One region of the uncultured Halovibrio sp. genome, then DNA from elsewhere that is predicted to be linked to it. Evidence: riboswitches for the same ligand, from Rfam matches in the RefSeq annotation. Region 1 holds a riboswitch; the other holds the start of a gene.
The links. A riboswitch is a leader RNA that binds a small molecule or an ion and turns the genes downstream of it on or off. The one in region 1 is predicted to bind cobalamin.
Positions count from the first base shown of each region.

Region 2: it holds a riboswitch for cobalamin, as region 1 does, so the genes downstream of both, QZ501_RS11285 (hypothetical protein) here and QZ501_RS01470 (cobalt-precorrin-5B (C(1))-methyltransferase) in region 1, are expected to answer to the same signal.

Region 1 is NZ_CAJXMA010000003.1:428-5,923, forward strand. Features, by position in the region: gene QZ501_RS01460 (uracil-DNA glycosylase) at 1-166, opposite strand, end outside; gene QZ501_RS01465 (RidA family protein) at 288-731, opposite strand; gene QZ501_RS01470 (cobalt-precorrin-5B (C(1))-methyltransferase) at 956-1,528, opposite strand; cobalamin riboswitch at 1,576-1,787, opposite strand; cobalamin riboswitch at 1,859-2,072, shown strand; gene QZ501_RS01475 (TonB-dependent receptor) at 2,210-4,144, shown strand; gene QZ501_RS01480 (PepSY domain-containing protein) at 4,144-5,496, shown strand, end outside.
Region 2 is NZ_CAJXMA010000060.1:4,672-10,167, reverse strand. Features, by position in the region: gene QZ501_RS11295 (class II aldolase/adducin family protein) at 1-205, opposite strand, end outside; gene QZ501_RS11290 (sensor domain-containing diguanylate cyclase) at 238-1,866, opposite strand; gene QZ501_RS11285 (hypothetical protein) at 2,001-2,438, opposite strand; cobalamin riboswitch at 2,562-2,712, opposite strand; gene bamE (outer membrane protein assembly factor BamE) at 2,798-3,109, shown strand; gene QZ501_RS11275 (type 1 glutamine amidotransferase domain-containing protein) at 3,135-3,815, opposite strand; gene QZ501_RS11270 (rhomboid family intramembrane serine protease) at 3,969-5,450, shown strand; gene QZ501_RS11265 (DUF4013 domain-containing protein) at 5,471-5,496, opposite strand, start outside.

The sequences.
Region 1 (5,496 bases):
CCGAACGTCCGACGAACGGCTCGCCTTCCTCGTCCTCGTTCGCGCCGGGGGCCTCGCCGACGAACAGCAGGTCCGCGTCCGCGGGGCCGACGCCGTTGACGATTCGCGAGCGCGAGCGACAGAGCTCGTCACAGCGCTCACAGCCGACGACGTCGAGGCCGTCCATCTGCTCCATGTCCCGTCGTTTGCACCGGGGGCTCTCAAACGCAGCGGTCCGTCGCCAGGCTTCCGGCCGGAATCCGGTTCCGCTGGGTTCAGTGACAATAGCTGCCCAGATTCGCCACCGATTACCGCTTTACGCCCGTCGCTTCGATCTGCACCGCCGCATCGTTCGGTAGGCTTGCGACACCGACGACGGTCCGTGACGGTCGCTGCCCGTCGAAGAACGCCGCGTACGCCTGCTTGACACCTTCCAGCTGGTCCATCTCCGTGAGGTACACCGTCGTCCGCATCAGGTCACGCGATTCGAGACCGGATTCGGCGGCCATGGCACGAATCTGATCGAGCACGGCCAGCGTCTGTTCCCGGACATCGCCGCTGCGAACCGTTTCCGCGTCGGGGACCTGCCCGTCGAAGAACATGAGTTGGCTGTCCTGCTGGCGCGTGCCGTAGACGCTGTGCTCTGTCGGCTGATCGCCTTCGTACCGGGTCACACTACTGTTGATATTCGTCTGTTCGTTCGTTTCTGCGGGCTCTACAGTGTTCCTCGCCTGCGTTCTGCTTTCTGCCATTGTGTTTCTACGTATACAGCCTCGGACGATCAGTCTGTCTTTAGCTATCGCTAAAACAGGACAAAATAGGACATTGCTACCACTCAGACAGTTACGAAATCCTGTCCTCAATTTAGCTATAGATAATAACCCAGCTGCGGTAGCTGAAGTAGTGACTCCGATCCGCCCGTTGTCTCGGCGGCCAGTGTCACACTGTCTCCGGGCGGGCGCTCCCGCTACGTGATTCACTCCATCTCGACCAGTCCCCGCGCTGCCAATCGGGCAACCCGGAGCGGTTCCGGACGGCCGCCCTCCGGCGTGAACGCGTGAATCACGTCGTCGGCCTCACCGTCGTCGATGCCGACGCTGACATCGAAGCCGCCTTCGTAGGCGGTATCTGCCGCGATGGAGTCAAGGTGTTCGGCGATCAGGCGCCGGGGCACCGGATTGATGGCGGCTTCGCCCACGGCTATCGGCAGACCGGAACGGGTCACGGTACCCACCCCTTCCCCGGCATGGAAGCGTACGCCCGGCTCACTCCCCAGCTCCAGGCGTACCCAGAGCCGCGCACCATGGGTGGCGTCGGGATCATCCCCGGCGTCCTTGATGACGCCGGCGGTGGCGGCTACGCCGGTCACCGCCAGGTCCTCGATAGTCATGGCCGGCTCCTCGCCTCGGGGCAACCGGATACTTACGCATCGCTCCTCAACACCCGCCAGCAACGCACGCGCGGCAGCTACCGAGGCGGCCGTGGCACAGGCACCGGTGGATAGCCCCTGTCGAAGTGGGCCGTTGTGTTCCGGGGTTTCAGGACGCATGGGTCGGTTACGGGTCAGCCAGCGTCACCAGCGCGCCCGCCGCGCGCTCGATGCTGTTCCCACTGGGCCGGTCTCCGGACTCATGCTGGAACCTGATCGGTTCGGGCGGATCGCCTTCCCATGATGGCACCATCACAGTGGCGGGGTATGATCCGCGCCCAGCATTCACCGTTGCGGGGGCAGTCCCGGACTCTCACCGGGTTCCCGTTTCAGCCAGGCATCCGAACGAATGCTGACCACCCAGGGACGAAAGAGGATCGAATCCTAGAGGATTGCCACCGCCTGGTCAAACTGACACCAACCGCCTTTGACTTTCATCAGCGACTTTCCTAGGCTCCCCGACGCTTCGGTCAGCGCTCCACGAGGAGCGCTGGGGAACCCGGTGAGAGTCCGGGACTGACGCGCAGCGGTATTGGGGAACAAGGATCACAGGGGGTAACCCGGGCACTGTCCTGACCGGATGGGAAGCCGTGATCCAAGGCCAGCGCCAGGCAATGGCGCCCGCCCCTGAGTCCGAAGACCTGCCGAAGCCCGGTCCACATTACTGAAGGGCCGGAAGCCGAGCCTTCGCGATTGAGGTGTTCGGGCCGCCAACGGACCGGTGTTACAACCGCTGACCCCCTGTCGGCCTGCCCGCGTGAGGGCTCCATCACTAATGGATTCAGTGCTGGAGCACCTTGTATGAAACGACTCTGTCTACTACTCGCCCTTGTATCCCCAGTGTCCGCGCTCGGGGCTGATCACCATATGGCACTGGACGAGCTGGTAGTCCAGGGTTCTGCCCTTGAAGAAACCCTTCCCTCGGAGCTGTCCGATTACGGCGCGGAACTGGAAGTCATCGACGCTCAGGAGCTCGAACGGACCGGCATCAGCGATGTCGGTCAGGCACTCCAGGGAAACGTGCCCGGCGTCTACTTGAGTCCCAAGACCGGCCGCGGTGACTACGCCGACATCGCCATCCAGGGCTCACGTAGCCAGGATGTGCTCTGGCTGGTGGACGGTGTCCGCATCAATAACCGGCTGTTCGGCAGCACCTCGCCGCTGGATTCCATCAGCACTCATATGGTGGAGCGCATTGAGATCCTTAAGGGCGGCCAGGGCCTGTTCTACGGCACCCAGGCGGTGGCCGGTGTTGTGAACATTGTGCTGCGTAAACCTGAAAAGGATTCAGGGGGCACCCTCACCGGTGCCATCGGGTCACTGGGTGACCGCCGCCTCGCCGGCCATGTAAGCAACCGCAATGACTATGGGCGCTGGCTGGTGTTCGGTGAGCACGACCATTCAGACGGCTATCAGCCCTACCGCGATACCGCACTTCAGGACAGCGCCCGACGCCAGAAACGCGGCTTTACCCGCAGCTCCTACGGTGGTCGCTACCAGCTGGATGCGGGCACAGGCCAATCGCTGAATGTGCTTGTGCTTCGCAACGATGTTGAAGCTGACTTCTCCCGGGCCTCCAACAACTTCAAGGCGGTCAACGACCGCGACGAGCACATTGTCTCCCTGAAGTGGGATCACCAGGTGAATGAACAGAACGGTTACTTCATCAAAGCCTACTGGCACGACTGGTGGACCGACTACACCCGCCTGAACATGGACGCGGATCGCAACATCACACTCATCAGCGACCGCGCGGAGTGGGGATTTGATGACTACGGCATCAACCTGACCGGCCGTCACACGACCGACGGCGGCTCGCAGCTTCTGGGCGGCGTGGATTACCAGCGCTACCAGGGCGAGGATTACTCGCTGCGCATTGATGGTAAGACCGAGGCTGTCACCGCAGGCTTTGTCCAGTACCGGCCACACCTGAGTTTTTCACCCAGTACCCACCTGGCCCTGGGCGCCCGCTACAACCACTCCAACTTCGCCGATGATCACAGCATCTGGAACATCAGCCTGAAGCAACCGCTGTCCCGGGACCTCAACCTGAAAGCCAGTGTCGGCACCAACTTCCGGTTGCCTTCGGCTTTTGAGATGTTCGTGATTGACGAGGACTTCCCGGCCGGGAATGAAAACCTGGAGCCGGAGGAAAGCATCAACAGCAATGTGTCACTGACCGGACACATCGGCAGGCCCGTCGAATGGCATCTGGGGGGCTTTTACCGCGAAATCGACAACCTCATCACGGTTCAGGATGGCCAGTACGCCAACAGTAATCGGACGGTCCGGGTGCACGGCGCTGAGGCGATGCTCAATCTGGGCGGCGACCGCGGCTGGCAGCTGGACTTAAACGCCACCTGGGCTGATGCCCGCGAAGGGGGCAGCGATGAACAGATCGCCGACATCCCCGAATGGCATGCCAACGCCACACTCAGCTGGCAGGGCAATGACCAGGGCTGGCAGCTCAACGCCCGCCACACCGGCGAAGTCGCCACCACAACGGCGGACATCGGCAGGCAATCCTACGGCGATCACACCCTGTTGAGCGCCAGCGCCTGGCGTCAATTCGGAGCCGATGGCGCCCACCGGATCACCCTGCGCCTGGAGAACCTGAGGGACAGGCAATATGCCAACGGGGTCGCTCAGGCCACGCCCTCCAAGGGCGATCCCTACCGGCTGGAGACCCTGGGCCCGCCCCGCAACGTCCAGCTTGAATACAGCCGGAGCTTCTGATGACAGGGCCGCTAAAGCAACGCACCCTGCGCTGGCTCATCCCGCTCCACCGCTATCTCGGGCTCGGGATGAGCCTGATCCTGCTGCTGTGGTTCGCCTCGGGGATCGTCATGATGTTCGAAGGTTACCCGAGGACCCCGGACCATGAACGCATGGCCTGGCTGCAGCCGCTGGCGATGAGTGAGCTGACTGTGGCGCCATCACAGGCGCTTGCCCGGCTGGGTCTGGACGATCCCGAAGGGCTTCGCATCAACCGGCCGGGTGAACGCCCGCGCCTGCACGCGATGGACGACGACGGCCAGTGGCACAGTGCCTTCGCCGACACGGGTGAGCCCGCGCCCCCGCTGGACCGGGAGCAGGCGGTGGAACGGGCCGACTCCCTTTCCGGCAGCGGGGTGGCCTCGATCACGCAACTGGACGGCCCGGACCAGTGGACCGTCAACAGCCACGTCCGGGCACCGGCGCCGTTGTGGCGAGTGGCCCTGTCGGATGAAGCCGGCACGCACCTGTATCTGTCCCGGCCCACCGGCGAGGTGATCCACAGCACCACCTTCCACGAACGGGTCTGGGGCTATGCCGGGCCGGTCATCCACTGGATCTATCCCACCCAGCTGCGGGATCTGTCCGGGCTCTGGCGCCAGGTGGTCCTCTGGCTCTCCGGCATCGGTACTCTGGCCTGCCTCAGCGGCGTGGTTCTGGGGCTCATACTGATGCGCCGCAACAAACGTCGGGGCGGGATAAGCCCGTTCCGTGGCTGGTTCCGGTGGCATCATTACCTGGGGCTGACCTTCGGCGCGCTGGCCACCACCTGGGTGTTCAGCGGGCTGCTGTCGATGGCGCCCTTCCACTGGACGTGGGTCGACCGCGAGCCCGCCCTCACGCAGCACCTGGGCCGCAGCAGCCCCGGCGCCCACGATGACGTTGCCGCGCCGTCGGCCATCGCCACGCTCTCGGACCGGCGCCCGCATGAGTTGCAGCTGCACCGTTTCCACGGCCGGGTCTATTACAAAGCGATGGACGAAGACGGCAACGAACAGCTCCATACCAGTCGTCCCGGGATCGATGTTCCGGTTGCGGCGGGGCAGCTGCCACCGGACGTGATCCGATCCGCCCTGGCGCCAGTGGAGGACGCCAGTCTGACGGGGATCACCCGCCAGTCGCGTTACGACGCGCACTACTACGCAGGCCGCTCCGAGCGCATCGGCGGCGACGGCCCGCCCCTGCCGGTTTATCGGGCCGACTACGACGGCGGAGCCAGACTCTACATCGACCCGGCCACAGGCCGCCCGCTCCAGCACTCAACGCCGCTGAGCCGACTCAATCGCTGGCTGTACAACGGCCTGCACAGCCTC
Region 2 (5,496 bases), on a different contig from region 1:
TGGAGGGTTTGAGAGGGCCGCGCCAGCGGCCATCCAGGTCGGTTTCCACCAGGTGTTCCGGCGTGATGTCGTCGAAATGGCATCCGGAGGCCGTGATCAGCATGCCATCGCCGCAACGGGCGCTGACATTGCCGGACCGCCCCTGATTGAGGCCCGTGGCGTTCATTGCCCGGGCTGTGTCTACAAGCTGTGCGTCCAGAGTCATGACGCATACTTTCCCTGATCGACCGGTGGCGTTCAAGAGCCGCGGGGAGCCTTTTCGGTATCCGGGTCATCCAGGCTGACAACGTAGACGTGATTGCGCCCGTGCTCCTTGGCGCCGTAGCAGGCCCGGTCGGCGGCCTCCATGACGGATTCCGGATCCCCGTGATGACTGCGGATTTCGGTAACGCCGATGGAAGCGCTCAGCCTGAAAGTGATACTGCCGGAGCTGAAGATGTGATCCGCGATCCGTTGCCGCAGTTCCTCGGCAAGGCGTTCGGCCACATCCACGGGGCAGTAGGTGAAGATGAGGGCAAACTCATCGCCACCCAGGCGGGCCAGGATATCGCCTTCGCGCAGCTGGGCGCGGATGATCCGGCACAGCTGGATGAGACAGTCATCCCCGGCCTGGTGGCCGTGGGTGTCATTGATCTCCTTGAAATAGTCCAGGTCCACAAAACACAGGGCATGGCGACTGCGTTCGTAACCGGTGTTCTCCAGGCAGATGGCCAGACGGTTGAGGAATTCCCGGCGGTTGATGGCCCCGGTCAGTGAGTCGTGGCTGGCCTCATAGCTGAGCTTCTCCACCTGGCTCCGGTGGTGGGAAATGTCGTCCACCACCACGATATAGTCCGCGATACGGCCGCGGTGGTCGCGTACCGCGCTGAAGGTGAATTCCAGCCAGAGTGGCGTACCGTCCTCCCGGGTCCAGGGTTCATCGCGGGTCAGAGTCCATGTGCCGTGACGCAGGACCCTGTGGCGCAGGCTCGGCATATCCAGGGCGGTTTCGCCTTCATTGAGCAGCAGAAGCTGGTCCAGCTGCATGCCTTCCAGGGAATCCTGGGGATAACCCAGGGTCTGGGCGAAGCGCTGGTTGGCCGAGCGGATGATGCCGGAAAGCGAAAGCCGGGCCATGCCCACGGCTGCGTGTTCCAGTGTGGTGCGCAGCTCATCCTCGGTCCGGGCCATGCGCCTTGCGGCACTGACGAACAGCATTGTCACCAGCACGCCGGCCAGCGCCAGAACCGTGGCCACGGTCAGCAGGAGGAGCCCGTTCAGGGTGCGGTCGATGCGGCCCAGGCTCGAGGAGAAGTCGGACTCCATGGCCACCAGCTCCTGGTTGATGCGGTCGACCTCGTCCCGGAGGTTGGGGTATTCGGCGCTGTCGATCTCGTCCTCCGACAGCAGCGTCAGGATCTCCTCGAGACGAAGGATATGCGGGTCCGCATCCCGCCAGATCTGCAGTGGGGAATGGAACAGGCTCGAATACCCCATGTAGCGGTACACGTTGATCAGGCGGGGAATGTCATCGGGATGGCTGCCTCCCTCCCGGAACATCTCGGCAGCGCGCTGGGCCTTCATGGGCGATGCGGTCATCGCCTGGCGTGCCTTGCGGTAGGCCAGCGGCGTTACCAGGCCCTCGCGGGCCTGGTTCAGGTGTGCCGGGTCGTCGGTCTCTGTGTATCGGTTCAGGTGGTAGACGGCGGCCTGCCGCCCCTTGGACCAGAGGCTTTCTCCGGTCGCGTAGGCGCGCACCCCGGTCTTGAACTCAATCAGGGCCGTGGCGGCCCCGAACGCCAGAACCAGCAGCAGGACGATAGAGCCCAGCCCTACCCGCATCAGGGTATGAGAAGACTGGGCCTGGTAGCCGCCGGACATCACCATTGCCAAACCTCCCTGTTGGTTTGGTCGCAAGCCTCAATTCAGCCTACTCCCGAATGGCTGTCAGCGCCGATTACAGAGTGTGAGCATCGTCACCATCCCTGTGACGGAATGTAGCGCAGAGACCGGCGGCTGGTTCAGGCGCCGGGATGGCGCAGCAGATCATGCAGGACGAGGCCGGCATCGATGCCGTCGTCCCCGAACTCGATGCCGTCATCCATGTCCAGCAGGGTGCCGGCACGCTGGCGGCGAAGCAGGTCATGGGCCCATTCCGGCGTGCGCGGGTCATCCTCCTCGCGGCGCAGATCCTCCATCAGCATCTCGGAGGCCTCGGGCGGCAGCCAGTGGAGAACAGGGCGGCGCTGTGCGCAGGCCAGGCGGTAGACGGCGGGGCCGGCGATCCTGTCCCAGCGCACCGGTTCAATGCGCACCCCCATGGCTTCCAGAAGGCGCCGGGCGCTGCGGGTCAGCCTGCTCTGCAGGATAAGGGTGTCCAGGCCAGCGGTTTCAGCGCTGGTGTGTATACCGGCGGTATGAACGGATTCGGGATTGGAATGGATGGTAGCTTCCAACACGGGCTTCTCCTTGAGTCTTTCAGAGGATTTTTGGAGAAGCCAACGCGGAGTCGAAACGGAGGGTAGGGGCACGGGATGGTAGTGGTGCAGTGCCCTTTCCGACCTTTCACCCTTGACGCGAAGGCTCCAGTCTCTGTTCCGAGGAGGTAATCGGGCTTAGTGGCGGAACCACCATACCGTTGCGCGACAGCCCCGGATTCTCACCGGAGTTCCCCTCGCTGCGGAACGCGACCAATGTAGGTCAGCAGGGCGACCCAAAGCAAGTGGTAGCGGAATGAATAAACGGCAATTGGTCGTGACTTTCAGTGCCGGAAGGCTCTGGGTAGGATAGGGGCGACATCCGTAAAGGGAGTAGTGTAATGCGCACAGGCAAGCAGTTCGCAGGCGTGTTTCTGGCAGGTGTGATGCTCGTGGCTGCCGGTTGCGCCAGTGTCGGCAAAGACTTTGCCACTCACAAGGTGGAAGAGATCAATGTCGGCGAGACGACCCGCTCGGACATTGAAGCCATGTTCGGCGATCCGTGGCGCACTGGTCTCGAAGACGGCAAGCGGACCTGGACCTATGCCAAGTACCGCTGGTCCGCCTTCCGTGAAGCGGAAACCACGGACCTGGTGGTGCGTTTCAACGAGGACGGCACGGTCGACTCCTACGTCTACAACACCACCCAGTAACCCTGAACGGGCCCAGACGGGCCCGTTACTGCTTCAGGGTATTCAGGACCGCTTTCGCGGTTTCCTCGGATGAGGCCGGATTCTGGCCGGTTACCAGTCTGCCGTCGCGGACCACGAACGAACTCCAGTCATCCCCGCAGCGGTAATCCGCGCCATTGGCCTCCAGCATGTCCTCCACCAGGAAGGGCACGACCTCGGAAAGACCCACTGCTTCCTCTTCGGTATTGGTGAAACCGGTTGCCTCCCGGCCCTTGACCAGCGGTTCGCCGTTCGCACCCTTAACGTGCCGGAAGACGCCAGGGGCGTGGCAGACAGCACCGATCACCTTGTCCTGGCTGGCGGCGTTCTCGATCAGACGGATGCTGTCGGCGTCCTCCGCCAGGTCCCAGAGCGGGCCGTGGCCGCCGGGGTAGAAGACGGCATCGAACCCATCGATCGACAGGTCCGAGAGTTTCTGTGTCGTCGCGAGCGCTGTTTTCGCGTCCTCATCCGTCTGGAAGCGGCGAGTGGTCTCGGTCTGGGCATCGTCCGCCTCGCTGTTGGGGTCAACCGGAGGCTGACCGCCCGCGGGGCTGGCCAGTGTCACCTCGGCTCCGGCATCGCGGAATGCGTAGTAGGGTGCCGTGAACTCTTCCAGCCAGAAACCGGTCTTGTGGCCGGTGTTGCCCATGTCGCTGTGCGATGTCAGGACCATCAGGATCTTCATGGGTTTCCCCCTGTCTGTTCGTGTGGGTGATCACGCTGTGGTGATGTACGGATCCCGTCAGTGGGATCGGGGCTGGCTACGGGCGGTTAATGGGCTATGCTCTCCCCGGACCCGGGTCCAAAGGAAGCCGGACACAGAAAAGGACGCCCAACCATGCTGATCATTCCGCTCCATAAAGCTGTTTCGCGGAAGAACTTTCCGCTCGTAACCCTGTTGCTGGTAATCCTGAATGGTGCCGTGTTCGCCATCTTTCAAGGTGGCGACACCAAAGTCATGCAGCAGGCGGCCTCGTACTATCAGGAGAGTGGCCTCGAGAAGCGGGAGTGGGCCTGGCTGGAGGAGTTCGTTCCCGGCTATGAAATGGAATTCCGCAACCAGATGGAACAGCTCGACAGGGCGGCGGAGAATGATGTGGCAGCCCGGCGCATCGCGCTTGCCCGCTCGCGCATGGTGGAATCCCATCCGGATTTCCTGCCGGCGCTGCGATCCGGCGACATCATTGACCCGGACAGCGACCGGTATGCCGACTGGCAGGCCGACAGGGCCGAGTTTGAACGGCTCATGGACCAGAGCTTTACGCGCCAGTACATGATGCACTATGACGATGTGGAGCCGGTGACCCTGCTCAGCCACATGTTCCTGCACGGTGGTGTGGGGCACCTGGTTGGTAACATGCTGTTCCTGTTGCTGCTGGGCATTCTGGTGGAAGGCGCGCTCGGGCCGGGTCTGTTCCTGGCGGCCTACCTGATGGCGGGGCTTGGAGGCTCGGCCCTGTCCCTGGCGGTCCACTGGGGCACACCAACCGGCATGCTCGGGGCGTCGGGCGCCATTGCTGGGCTCATGGGGCTGTTCACCGTCCTCTACGGGCGTCTCAGGGTGCGCTTCTTCTACTGGGTCTGGGTCTATTTCGATTATGTGCGTGCGCCCGCCATTGTGCTTCTGCCGGTATGGCTGGGCTGGGAGCTGCTGCAGTTCCTGCTGGCGGAGGGCAGCAATGTGGCCTATGAGGCCCATGCGGGCGGTATCGCCACCGGCGCCCTGATCGCCGCCGGTGTGCGGGCCCTGGGGTGGCAGCGTGATGGGTTCCTGCAGGAGGAGTCCCATCGCGAGGATGACCGGGAGGCACTGGAAGCGGCCCGGCAGGACCTGGCCGCCCTGAACGTGACGCGCGCCAAACACCGGCTCCGGCCCCTGCTGGAGCGTAACGCCGACGATACCGCCGTACTGGAGAGCTGGTATCACGCCTGTAAGATCCAGAAAGAGGACCCGGATCTGCACGACGCCGCCGGCCGCATCCTGGCCCTGCCCGGGGATAGCGCCGAGGAGCGTGCGCTGGTCATGGAAACCTTTGCGGATTACCGCCAGCGCGCCAACCTGAAGCTTACAGCCAGCCAGGTCACGGATCTGTGCTGCCGTCTGTTGCGCTGGGAGGCGCTGGAGGAGGGGGTGCTGCTACTGGACCGCTTGCTGCGGCTGAAGAAGACACCGGAGGAACTGCCCCGGGCCTGCCTGATCGCCGCTCAGCAGCTGCGGCGCCAGGGCCGGAGCGACGATGCCCGGCCCTACATGGAGGTCGTGCAGCGGCTGACCAGTGATCCGGCCATGATGCGGGCGCTGCGCCAGATCCAGGACTGAGCCCGCCCGGGCAGGGCGGGTCAGCTTGTCGCGATGCGTTCCGCCC